DNA from 3 places in the Caldalkalibacillus salinus genome. Region 2 is predicted to be linked to each of the others. Evidence: riboswitches for the same ligand, from Rfam matches in the RefSeq annotation. Region 2 holds a riboswitch; each other region holds the start of a gene.
What was found. Region 2 has a riboswitch for S-adenosylmethionine ahead of JKM87_RS08130 (PLP-dependent aspartate aminotransferase family protein). Riboswitches for the same ligand answer to the same signal wherever they lie in the genome.

Region 1 (4,311 bases), on a different contig from region 2:
TACTTCAGTGCACACAAGCATGTCGGTGAGGACTTTTATGCCTTTGTGCAACGCGTAGGAGTGGCACATCTCCAGCAAAAACTAGACGATATCCTTGCCATCGGAGTAGAAGCGTCCTAACCACTAACATATCAATGGCCTAAGCGTAGAAAAGGCAATGATGGCGTGATGACTTGAGCATGTAGGCTAAGGGGGAACTGAACATGGAGCAATGGTTAAAAATCGTAGCCAGGGGAAAGAAAGGTTCAAAAGACTTGACGTATGCTCAGGCTGAATCAGTAGCGGAACGTATCATCTCAGGTGAAGCAACGGACGCGCAAATTGGGGCGTTCCTCGTCGCACAACGCCTGAAAACGGAGTCGGTGGATGAGGTGCTCGCTTTTTGTAAACGACTGAGAGCCCCTATCATGAATAACGCCAATGCACAGACATTGGCAACAAATTTTCATTCTAAACCAATCATAGACTTAGCGGGTCCTTATACGGGGCGCCATACGTTTGCAGCTACCCTTCCCTCAGCTATCTTAATGGCCCAGAGTGGGGTGCCGGTCTATACGCATAGTAGTCCAAGTTTACCTCCTAAGTGGGGTGTATCGTTGGCTGATATGGCCCAAGGCTTAGGGTTGCCAACGTCGGAGACATTACAGGATCTCAATCAACAATTGAAGGAGACGAACATGGGTTTTGCGCTCACAGAGCACTTGTGTGCCCCACTTGCCCAGATTCGTCATATTCGAGAAGAAATCGGGGTGCGTACATTTCTGAACACGGTTGAGAAATTACTTAATATCACACAGGCGCATACGTTAATCGTCGGCGTTTTTCACCGTACTGTCATCGACTTACATGTGGCACTCGTGAGAGCTTTAGGTTATCGGGAAGCATATATCGTTCAGGGAGTGGAAGGCTCAGAGGATCTCCCCTTACATCGAAAGAGCTTCTACTATAAGGTGACCCCCGAAGAGGTTCACGCATTGGAAATTGATCCTGAAGATTACGGGCTTAAGCGCAAAAGAGATCGTTCACGAGAGACGTTAAATCTCGAACAACAAATTGAAATCATTCAGCGCATTTTAAAAGGGGATACATCAGCAGACATTGCCGACTTTCGAGCCCAAGTGCTTTTTAACACAGCGGTGCGTTACTATTTCTGTGGCCGTTTTCCCACAGTTAGTGAGGCTTTACAATTTACCGAACAGCAGTTAAAAGAACCAAAAGGAGTCTATCATGAGTGGGATGTATTCAAATCTACGCTTGTCTCGCGGTGATTTAAGGCAAGGGGTGCTCATCATCGCTCACGGCTCACGCAATCCGAACTGGGTTAAGCAAATTGACCGGCTTTGTCGGCGGGTGCGATCACCCATTCCGATGGTGATCAGCTATTTGGAGCTTGTTGAGGAGAGAAGCATCGCCGAAGGTGTGCAAAAACTTGAACAACAAGGGGTGCAAGACATTATCGTTGTTCCGCTATTCGTTTGTTCAGGGAGTACGCATCTCGCGGAGATCCAATATATACTTGGAATCAATCGGCGGTGTGTAAGACCAACAGACGTCCCCAGAGTACGGACGAATGCCAGAATACAGTGGTGTCCTCCGATTGATGATCATCCTAATCTAGTGTCCATCCTCCGTCAGCGCCTAGGGCAGGTGATGCAAAGTAGCCATCAGCCTGTATTGCTCGTCGCTCATGGCAGTGATAAGGCTCATTGGCTGACAAAGTGGCAAACGGTTTTAGCAAGCATCGTGCGACAGTTGAAAAAAGAGACAGGTCTAGAGCACGTAAGCTATGCCACCTTACTTCCTGATCAACTGCCAAGTAAAATCCGATCCCTGGAAGAGGTCAATCAAGAAGCTCCCATGGTGGTTTTACCTCTTTTTATCGCTGAGGGTTACTTCACCTCTCATGTGATCCCAAGTCGTTTACAGTCGGTGCGTTACGTCCGAGGGAGAGCGATTCTACCTCATCCGCTCATAAGTTTATGGATAGAGGATCAAATACAAGCGCGTTTAACATCAAGTGTAGAAAAATTAAAAATAAATTAAAAAATACATTGACGAGACCTCAAGTCAGGAGTATAATTGGTTAAAATTACAAATTGAAAATCACATATTCATTAAGAACTCTTATCAAGAGAGGTTGAGGGAACTGGCCCTATGATACCTCGGCAACCATTGTGTGGCTTCTCGATTGACAGTCCACACAAAAGGTGCCAAATCCAGCAGAACGCTTGGTTCTGAAAGATGAGAGGTCGGACTAAAAATAAACTTATAAGCGTCGACCTCTTATCAGAGGTCGTTTTTTATTTAAAAAAAAACGCCTCTGAACATCATAGTGGAGGAGGAGAAACCATGCCTAAAAATGAAACTAGTACAATCCCTCACGAAACGTATAACAGAATAACCGAAGCTTTATCAGGATTGGAGTATGGCTCAGTACAGATTGTGGTACACGATTCACAAATCGTAGAGATTCATCGCTTGGATAAACAAAGATTCCCACTTGAAAAAGGAAACAAGCAAAAGGATAAGCGTCAATCGTAGTTCTGTATATAACGCATTATACTTAGCTTGTTGTACTTGGCTTAGGATTTAGAAACAATGCTAAAAACGCGTCAATATATAGCAGCAGAGTGCTGACCGGACAACCGGAGGCTCTCGTACATGACATCGTTTTAAAACGTATGTGTCAGTATGAGGGCCTCTTTTTATTTGATGGATAGGGGGATGAGAGGGATGAGCATGAAAAGACAAAAAGAGAAATCGTACGAGTTAGAAACACAGCTCGCACAGATTGGGAATCGTAGTGAGACTGAAACTGGAACCGTCAGTACACCTGTTTTTTTCTCTACGGCTTACCGCCATGGTGGACTAGGACAATCGACAGGGTACGAGTATACGCGCACGGGTAATCCTACACGTGACGTTTTAGAACGTACCATTGCAGATCTAGAAAAAGGAGATCAAGGATTCGCTTGTAGCTCAGGTATGGCCGCCATCCAATTAGTATTAAGCTTGTTTGAACAAGGAGATGAGATCATCGTTGGTCAGGATCTTTATGGCGGGACGTATCGTTTGTTTGAGCATTTACGCCAGTGCTATGGGATTGTTTTTCATTACGTCGATATCCGTGAACCTGAGGCATTCACAACAGCGCTCAGTAGTCATACCAAAGCGATTTTTATAGAGACGCCAACCAATCCTTTGATGCATCAGGCAGATTTAGCAGCTTTAAGCGCTATCGCCCAAGCTCACAAGCTCACTTTCATCGTGGATAACACGCTGAATACACCCTTGCGGCAACAGCCGATTCGTTCAGGAGCCGATATTGTGATACATAGTGCGACCAAGTATTTAGGAGGACATAATGATGTGTTAGCTGGTCTTATTGTGGCCAAAGGAGCTGATTTATGTGAGAGACTTGCCACTTTGCATAATGCGATAGGATCGACATTGTCTTCACTTGACGCCTGGTTGCTCATGAGAGGGATGAAAACTTTAGCACTCCGTTTAGAAAAACAGGAAACCAATGCCCAGCGAGTGGTTGCCTACCTCAAAGCACATGAATACGTCGATGACGTGTTCTACCCTGAGATTGGGGGATTGGCCTCTTTTAGGATAAAAAAAGAAGAGGCGGTCGGGCCGTTGCTTAGGCACCTTCAGCTTATTACCTTTGCTGAGAGTCTCGGTGGTGTAGAAACCTTTATCACTTATCCGGCGACGCAGACACACGCCGATATACCTGCGGATATTCGTATCAAAAATGGCGTGTGTAATAGACTGTTGCGTATCTCAGTAGGGATTGAGCAGAGTACAGATATCATCGATGATCTTGATCAAGCCCTCACACAAGCCATAGCAGACACACAAGCGATAGCAAACACACAAGCCATAGAAGATACAAAAGTCATAGCAGACTCACAGGCCATAAACCAAACGCAAAATAAAATGGCGCATTCACCATCTGTGCAGTCTGACGTTAAGGCATCCGGTACGGCCTCAACTAAGGGGGTGTCTATAGATGAGTAAGCAAAACTATCATGTGCGAACAGAGACGCAGTTGGTTCACAATGAGCATGCTGTCCAGCCGGATACGGGAGCAGTCAGTGTACCCGTTCATCACGCTTCAACCTTTCACCAGCGTCAGACGGATACGTTAGGCACCTATGATTACAGCCGCTCAGGCAACCCAACACGGGAAGCGCTAGAAGAGACGATCGCTCAATTGGAAGGGGGGACGAGAGGTTTTGCCTTTGCCTCAGGCATGGCCGCCATCTCAACAGCATTCTTATTGTTTTCTAAAGGCGATCACGT
Region 2 (4,311 bases):
TATTGTTAATTGGAGCTGGGATTAGTGGTTTAACACTGGTGCTTGCTCAAACTGATGAACTGGCGGAGACAATGTTTGTTGTCGACGGTGAGGAGGTGGCTGCAGACGATCCGATCATGCTGAGAGATGGCCGATTGTTTGTCCCCGTCCGCTTTGTCTCGCAGTCATTAGGGGCTGTAATGGAGTGGGAACAAGCGACCTCTTCGTTACATATTACTTCTCAGGCAGATGACCAAATGACATTCACACTGGATAGTAAGATCATTAAATTCAACGGTGAAGAGTACATTCTCGATGCGGCTCCGTTTCTTCATGACGGAAGAACATACCTTCCTGTGAGACATGTGGCTGAACTGTTACACGCAAAAGTCTATTGGGAAAGAGACAAAAAGCGGGTACACATCATAGATAAACCGTTACACGTTGTGCAAGAAGGGGAGACATTACAAGAGATTAGTGAAGCGGTTGATATCCCCATCGATGAACTGAGAGAACGGAACGATATACATGATGTTCAAGCGTCTGTGGCCGCCGTTAACTTAGATCAGAACCAGGAGGAAGAGCAAGAAATCGCTGCTGAGGATACCACAGAAGAAGATGATACAACGGTGAATGGTGAGCCGTCATACCAAGAGAGTGATGGGACAGAAGAGAGCGACGGCACGTCTGAAGATGGACAAGCAATAGACGAAGACCAAACGTCTGAAGATGGACAAGAAACAGATGAAGACCAAACGTCTGAAGATGGAGAAACAGATGAGGACCAAACGTCCGAAGATGGACAAGAAACAGACGAGGACCAAACGTCTGAAGATGGACAAGAAACAGATGAGGACCAAACATCACAAGATAACCAAGGATCAGAAGAAGAACCGAGAACAGAAGAGGATCAAGAATCTGAAGAGAACCAGGCGTCCGAGGATGAACAGAGCGCTGAAGAGGACAAGCTAACAGAAGAAGAATTATTGCAAGCGCTAGAGGATTATGAAAATGGTAAGATCCTCAAAGCGGGGCAAGAACTGAGAGTCGTGATTCCTCAAGTCACGGAAAATAAACTTGATGAGAAAGAGCTTGAACTCCTAGCACGCATCATCTACGTTGAGGCAGGCTATGAACCCTTTAAGGGACAAGTTGCTGTTGGTAACGTCGTCATGAACCGTGTAGAGAGTGCCTATTTTCCTAATAGTATTCGAGACGTGATCTACCAGCCGAATCAATTCACCCCTGTAAGAAACGGCAGATTTCACTCTGCAGTACCGAGTGAAACAGCTTATCTCGCCGCTCGGGAAGTGTTTGCTGGTACAGAATATGTTGGAGATGCGTTGTATTTCTATAACCCTAGACTCGCCGATAACGCATTTTTCCGCTCACGGGAAGTGGTGGCTGATATAGCAAACCACCGTTTTCTTAGATAAAGGACACCTTAGACCCTGTGACCTGCGGGCCTGTTACAGGGAGAGGAAGATGACTGTCAATATTTTTTGTAAAAAGTATTGACACCCAATTTAATTCAATATATGATTAGTATCAACATTTCAAAACACAAACGATTAAACATCAAGACCAACTTTACATTGTGAACAACTTCATACACGCTATATCTTATCCAGAGAGGTGGAGGGACTGACCCTATGAAACCTCGGCAACCAGCATTAACGATTAATGCCCGGTGCCAATTTCAGAGTGATGGATGATTTGATCCACTCCGAAGATGAGATGAACGGTAGCATTGATAACTAGATTTTATCTAGTCATGAATACTAGCCCTTCTCTCATTTGAGTGAAGGGCTTTTTATATTTTAGGAGGTGGGGAGAACGGAGAACGGGAGAACATACCATACAAATTGAACACAGAACATTTCCAAGATTCAGAAGATAAGGATAGTCGAGGCCCATTTCCACTATGAAGAAGATTTACATTTTTTAAAATTCCAAAGGAGGATTTTATCATGAGTGAAGAAAACAACGAAACTTACGGAATAGAGACTTTAGCTTTACACGGAGGGCAAGCACCGGACCCTACGACAGGATCTAGAGCCGTACCGATTTATCAAACGAGTTCTTATGTTTTCCATGACACGGACCACGCGCAAAGCTTGTTCGCACTTGAAGAGCCGGGCAACATCTATACGAGAATCACGAATCCAACCTCAGACGTGCTAGAAAAGCGTATAGCGTTACTAGAGGATGGCGTAGGAGCTCTCGCTGTCGCATCAGGTCAATCGGCAATTACGCTGGCTATTTTAAATATTGCACATGCTGGCGATGAGATCATCTCAACCACTAACTTGTACGGGGGTACATACAACCTATTTGCCAATACGTTGCCCAAATACGGAATCAAGGTCACTTTTGTCGATGATCGTGACCCAGAGAACGTACGCAAGGCGATTACACCACAAACAAAGGCGATCTTCTCCGAAATTATCGGGAACCCAAGTTTGAACGTGTTAGACGTAGAGCAAGTAGCCGATATTGCGCATGAAGCGGGTATCCCTCTCATTGTTGATAACACGTTTGCCACACCGTATCAATGCCGTCCAATTAGCTGGGGAGCAGACATCGTGGTTCACTCAGCGACCAAATGGATTGGCGGACACGGGACATCAATCGGTGGTTTGATCGTCGATGGGGGACGCTTCGATTGGAATAGTGAGAAGTTCCCAGGATTCACAGAACCGGATCATAGTTACCATGGTGTACGCTATGCTGTCGACTTCGGCACACTCGCCTTCATCACTAAGGTACGGGTGCAATTACTGAGAGATATGGGACCGGCTTTAAGTCCATTTAACTCATTCTTATTACTTCAAGGGCTGGAAACTCTCCATCTCCGTGTCAGAGAGCATGCCAATAACGCTAAGGAGATCGCTTCCTTCCTACAAGAGCATCCTGCTGTAGATTGGGTTTCCTACCCGGGGCTAGAAGATCACCCATCCCACGATCTGGCGAAAAAGTATCTTAACGGTCATTTCGGGGCCATCGTGAACTTCGGAATAAAAGGGGGTCGAGAAACAGGGCGCCAGTTCATAGATTCCGTTTCTCTATGGTCACATCTGGCTAACGTGGGAGACGCCAAGTCACTCGTGATTCACCCTGCGAGTACGACACACCAGCAGTTAAGTGCGGAAGACTTAGAAGCCACAGGGGTGACGGAAGATCTTGTAAGGTTGTCCGTTGGGATTGAATCCGTTGAAGATTTAAAACAATCCTTAGATAAAGCTTTACTCGCGGCCACAGGGCTCAGCGCCGAAAAAAAAAACACAGTCTAATTAACGATGAAGGCGTGATCCGCTGGGCTTTAGATTCATCACTCGTGAGGGAAACGGTGGACGGTCAAGAGGTGCAACGTCCGAAGACGCTGGCGATTGTGGGCTTATCAAGTAATCCAGCCCGACCGAGTCATCGACTAGCGAGGAAAATGCAACGATTGGGGTATAAAATCATCCCTGTGAACCCGAGAGAAACAGAGGTTCTAGGTGAGCAAGCGTATCCCGATCTGCGTTCCGTTCCCGAAAAAATCGATGTGTGTCAAATCTTCAGAAGCCCAGCAGCCGCAGTGGAACTAGCAAAAGAGGCCGCCGAAGTCAGACCGAAAGTATTTTGGCTACAAGAGGGTGTCATTTCTGAAGAGGCGGCCCAAATTGCGAGAGATGCTGGTTTAGAAGTGGTACACAACCGATGCACGTATAAGGAAGCCCAACGTTTAAGAGGCACGATTGTGACGTATGCGTGTGAGCTCTAGACATTGGAGACAGACATACAAATAGGAGTGGAGAGCCATGAAAAAAAATATCATAAGTGCTCGTTTGTTCCTTCTTTTGGTCGCATGCCTGGTGGTCATAGCCACCGGGTGTGCGCAACAAACGAGTAGCGATAAACCTGAAAAGATTGTATTGGATTATGCCTACTATTCACCGACAAGCCTCGTGTTAAAAGAGTTTGGCTGGGCGGAAGAAGCGTTTGCCGAAGAAGGGATTGAAGTAGAGTTCGTCCTAAGTCAAGGAAGTAACAAAGCCCTTGAATTACTCAATAGCGATAGTGTGGATTTTGGTTCGACAGCAGGTGCAGCCGCCCTGATCTCTAAGGCTAACACCAATGCACCGATCGAAGCGGTATATATTTATTCTAAGCCTGAATGGACCGCACTCGTCACGAATGCCGATTCTGGTATACAGAGCGTAGAAGACCTCAGTGGGAAACGAGTCGCAGCCACACTCGGCACTGATCCATTTATTTTCTTATTACGAGCTTTGAATGAAGTGGGCTTATCCCAAGAAGATATTGAACTTGTTCCCCTACAGCATGGAG
Region 3 (4,311 bases), on a different contig from region 2:
CGCCCATCGGTTCGATATGCACACCGACAACGTCTACGAGATTATATCCTGCTGCCTCATTCTCAGCTTTTAAATAAGGAATGTGTTGAAAAAAGTTGGCGTCGATTTCGCCAGCGTCCAATGTTTGGTTAGGTGTTGTGTAATCTGTAAACTCGACGATGTCTAATGCGATTCCTTCTTCTTCAAGCATCGGTTTTACAAATTCTAAAATTTCAGCATGAGGGACCAAGGTTGCCCCCACTGTTAACTCTTGCACTTCTTCCCCATTTTCATTTCCAGCACCTTCATTATCTCCACCTTGCCCTTGTCCACATGCCGCAAGAACTAAGATAAGAGCAAAAATAAAGCCAAACTGTAAAATTTTCTTCATGGTTTTCTCTCCTTTTTCTTTTTTATTATTTTTGGGTTATTGATATATATTTTAAACTTTACCGCTTGTCTATTTTCCTAACGATAAAGTCCCCAAGCATCTGAAAGATTTGTACCATAATAATGATGTTTATCGTTGAAATCCAGATGACATCCCACTGGTGACGCTGGTATCCCATGAATGCCAAGTGTCCTAATCCGCCCGCCCCAATCAGTCCAGCCATAGCGACATAGCCAATAAGTGCAATTCCTGTGACGGTAATGCCTGATACTAACGCCGGTTTAGATTCAGGAAGCAATACTTTATATATAATCTGGAGGTTGGACGCGCCCATCGACTTAGCCGCTTCAACAACCCCTTTTGGAATTTCTCTGAGACCAATTTCAACTAATCTGGCGTAGAATGGCGCAGCACCAATAACTAGAGCAGGAATCGCTGTTTTAGCCCCGATGGCACTACCTAATAGCGCTCTAATGATAGGGACGAGTAAGATTAAAAGAATAATGAAAGGAATAGAGCGAAAAATATTCACAAATGCGCTCACAGCTCTGTATAGCTTCTGGTTTTGCCATGGGTTCCCCTCAGCCGTCATATACAGGAGTATGCCAAGTATCACGCCAAAGATGGCAGTGAAGAGAATGGACACGCCCATCATATACAGTGTCTCTACAGTCGCATCCCATACTCGGTCCCAGCGTACATTGGGCACGACATCTTGCTGAAACCCATTCAATAGGTCTGTCATGTTGCTAACACCTCCACTTCTACTCCTTGATTTCGGAGGTAGGTCAGTCCTTTCTCTATGTCACGATCTTGACCACTAATGTGCAGTATGAGTGTCCCGTAGGAAGAATCTTTAAGACGACTCACCTTCCCTTGCAGGATATTCACTTCTAATGTTGTTTCTCTGATTAACCCGTTAATGATTGGCTTTTCCGCCTCTTCGCCAACAAAGTGACATTGTATCACTTGGCCACCATCGATGTCCCAATCCGCATGTACTTCTAATGCTTCATTCGACTCGGTCACCTGCTTCACAAACCTTCGCGTCATATCTTGCTGCGGATTCTGAAAGACCTCTATGACATGACCCATTTCAACAACTTTCCCACTATCCATCACCGCCACTCTGTCACATATCTTGCGGATAACATGCATTTCATGTGTGATAAGGACAACTGTTAATCCTAGCTTTTTGTTGATGTCTTGTAGTAATTGCAAAATGGCATCCGTTGTCTTAGGGTCCAAGGCTGAGGTGGCTTCATCACATAGTAACACTTTTGGATTATTGGCCAATGCGCGCGCAATCCCGACACGTTGTTTTTGTCCGCCACTCAGTTGTGATGGATACTGGTCCTCTTTACCTTCTAGCTCAACTAAACGTACCAGTTCCATGACCCTCTCTTCCCGCTGCTCAGGTGGGACTTTTGCTATTTCTAAGGGAAATGCGATGTTCTCCTTGACGGTCCGTGACCAGAGCAAATTAAAGTGCTGAAAGATCATGCCGATTTCTTGTCTCTGCTTTCGCAATTCAGTAGAGGGGAGTGCACTGATATCAACACCATCGATGTGGACGGCGCCACTCGTTGGCCTCTCAAGCAGATTTAGCATACGAATGAGTGTACTCTTCCCAGCTCCACTATAACCTATGACCCCAAATACTTCCCCTTTTTGGATGTCTAACTGTACATGGTCCACCGCTGTTACGGATTGTTGATTCCCACGGAAAACTTTAACCACGTCTTGTAAGTTAATCATCCTACCACCTCACTTTCTATTTAAACAATATAGATCCATCGTTAATACATTGTAGCGAACAGCAAATACATCCATAAAAAAAATCCTTTCAGCTTCAAAGCGGAAAGGATGCGAGTTATTATCTTCATCCTCTCATCACTCGAAGATTTACCTCTTCGCAGGAATTGGCACCTTTCCTTCATGTCGTCCACGAAGGCGGTTGCCGGGTTTCATAGGGCCAGTCCCTCCACCTCTCTCGATAAGAGTGCATGTATCATTCAGTTTATAAGTCACTGAAGAAGATAATAACATGACTTTATTTAGTTGTAAACCGTTTTGTTAAGCATGAAAAAGTTGGCAGTTCTATCTCCAACTGGCTTAAGCCAGCAATATCTTCTGCGAATGTATTTAATCACGTTCTAAGGTGTCGTTGCAAGGTGAAGCCAACTCTTATTATCATGGGTGCTTTGAGCGTCATCCAATTGTCCATTGACGTCATTTTTCATGTTCTCTTGGGATTTAGGTCCGTTTTGATGTCCATTCCCATGTTCCCCTTTACCCGGTGTGTGTTTTTTTTTATCATCGGAGCTTGATCCAGATGACTCACGTTGTTTCTCTTTGTTATCTTTTTCTAAACCGGGAGGGATAAATAATAGGCCTGGTGCATTCAAACGTCCTTTACCGGACTTTTTTTCCTCAGAGGCACCTTCTTCATCCGAACTTTCAGTCATACCTTCAACTTCTATATTAACGCTTTTATCTTCAGAGTCTGGATGATTGCCATTGTTGCCTTGGCCTTTGTTGTTACCTTGGCCTTTGTTACCATTGCCTTTATTGCCTTGACCCTGGTTACCTTGGCCTTTATTGCCTTCACCTTTGTTACCTTGGCCTTTGTTGCCTTGATTGTCTTGACCCTCATGACCTTGGCCTTTGTTACCATTAACACCTTTACCGTTTTCTTGACCTTCTTCAGAAGCGTTATGATGTCCATTCGATTGACCTGGTTGTTCATCTACATCCTCTTCAGCTTCACCATTGTCCTTATGATTGGATATCACATTTTGTAAGCCGTTAAACTCTTGTGCCAACTCCGCAATGGATTGACCTTTTAATTCCTCAAGGTTGATGTCTACCCCTTGTTCTTTAGCTCCCAAATAAATGGAGTAACGCCCGGTAGACATACCCTCTTCTTGCGCTTTCGTACGTACCTCTTCATCCACTGTTACTTTGTGAAGCTTCACTTTGTTCTCTTGTTCTGCCTCTGTTTCCTCTACAGGCTCATGACTGACTTCACTCTCGATAAGCTGTAAGGCAGTATCAACGTTTTCTGTGTATTTCGTTTCACTATCTTGGTCAACGAATGACGTGGCTAATAGCACATCTTGGTTCCCCTCAAGAAAGCCATCGATTCTTGCTTGGGAAATCACGTCATATGTTAGTTCTGGAAGTGACTTTCCTTTCCATTCATCACTAAGATGTGAAACTAGGAGCTTCCCATCATCATTTAGAGGTTCTAAACTAATGACTTCCATGGACTTATTAAGGCCCATTTCGATACTAGGATTGATGTCGATGTTGACATAGGCTACTGCGGTATCATCAGCTCCAAAAGGGACGAGGGCGAACATGGATGCGAATACTAATAAGAAGGAAGCGACTAAGGCTAATGCTGGTACAGTTTTCTTCTTTCTGCTTTTGACTTCGAACGGTACAACTTGAGCAGAAGGTACGTCAACTTCCATTCCAACTTCCCAGTGCAGTTTGTTTGCTTTGACTTTACGGAATTCGCCTTCAGGGGTCATGACAACTGCTTCGTCATTTTTCATTTCTAGAATGAGTCCCTTATTCACTGATTTCCCTCCCTTCTTTCATGTCTTCCTCTGGCTCGATATAGGATTGCAGTGATTCATACCCTCCGATATAAATCAACGCCATCGCTATTATATACTTTCGATTCCTCTCTACCGTTTTACGACTGCAGTTCACAAATTTTAATAATTCTTTCATCGGAAGTTGCTTTTTTTCCTTTAAATGAAAAACAAATTCTTGGTGTGTGGCGAGGGTTTTGGCGATTTGCTTTGCATTTTCTCTAGCATCTACATGCTTAGGACATAGGGTGACCAAATCCTGGAAGGTGATGTCGTACTCCTTGAGTAGCTCCTGGTAATCAGCGATATCCATTCTACGACGTTCAATTTCTTGGT

Region 1: linked by a shared signal. The riboswitch ahead of JKM87_RS09470 (YezD family protein) and the one ahead of JKM87_RS08130 (PLP-dependent aspartate aminotransferase family protein) in region 2 are both predicted to bind S-adenosylmethionine.
Region 3: linked by a shared signal. The riboswitch ahead of JKM87_RS10710 (methionine ABC transporter ATP-binding protein) and the one ahead of JKM87_RS08130 (PLP-dependent aspartate aminotransferase family protein) in region 2 are both predicted to bind S-adenosylmethionine.

Annotation. Positions count from the first base shown of each region.
Region 1 covers NZ_JAERVL010000013.1:17,843-22,153, reverse strand. Annotated here, with positions in the region: gene JKM87_RS09485 (nitrite/sulfite reductase) at 1-120, shown strand, start outside; gene JKM87_RS09480 (anthranilate phosphoribosyltransferase) at 204-1,268, shown strand; gene JKM87_RS09475 (sirohydrochlorin chelatase) at 1,228-2,043, shown strand; SAM riboswitch class I at 2,122-2,248, shown strand; gene JKM87_RS09470 (YezD family protein) at 2,350-2,541, shown strand; gene JKM87_RS09465 (methionine biosynthesis PLP-dependent protein) at 2,740-4,026, shown strand; gene metC (cystathionine beta-lyase) at 4,019-4,311, shown strand, end outside.
Region 2 covers NZ_JAERVL010000012.1:13,154-17,464, reverse strand. Annotated here, with positions in the region: gene JKM87_RS08135 (cell wall hydrolase) at 1-1,415, shown strand, start outside; SAM riboswitch class I at 1,600-1,718, shown strand; partial or broken gene JKM87_RS08130 (PLP-dependent aspartate aminotransferase family protein) at 1,950-3,745, shown strand; gene JKM87_RS08125 (aliphatic sulfonate ABC transporter substrate-binding protein) at 3,783-4,311, shown strand, end outside.
Region 3 covers NZ_JAERVL010000015.1:231,325-235,635, forward strand. Annotated here, with positions in the region: gene JKM87_RS10700 (MetQ/NlpA family ABC transporter substrate-binding protein) at 1-370, opposite strand, end outside; gene JKM87_RS10705 (methionine ABC transporter permease) at 429-1,115, opposite strand; gene JKM87_RS10710 (methionine ABC transporter ATP-binding protein) at 1,112-2,128, opposite strand; SAM riboswitch class I at 2,258-2,373, opposite strand; gene JKM87_RS10715 (anti-sigma-I factor RsgI family protein) at 2,527-3,957, opposite strand; gene sigI (RNA polymerase sigma-I factor) at 3,950-4,311, opposite strand, start outside.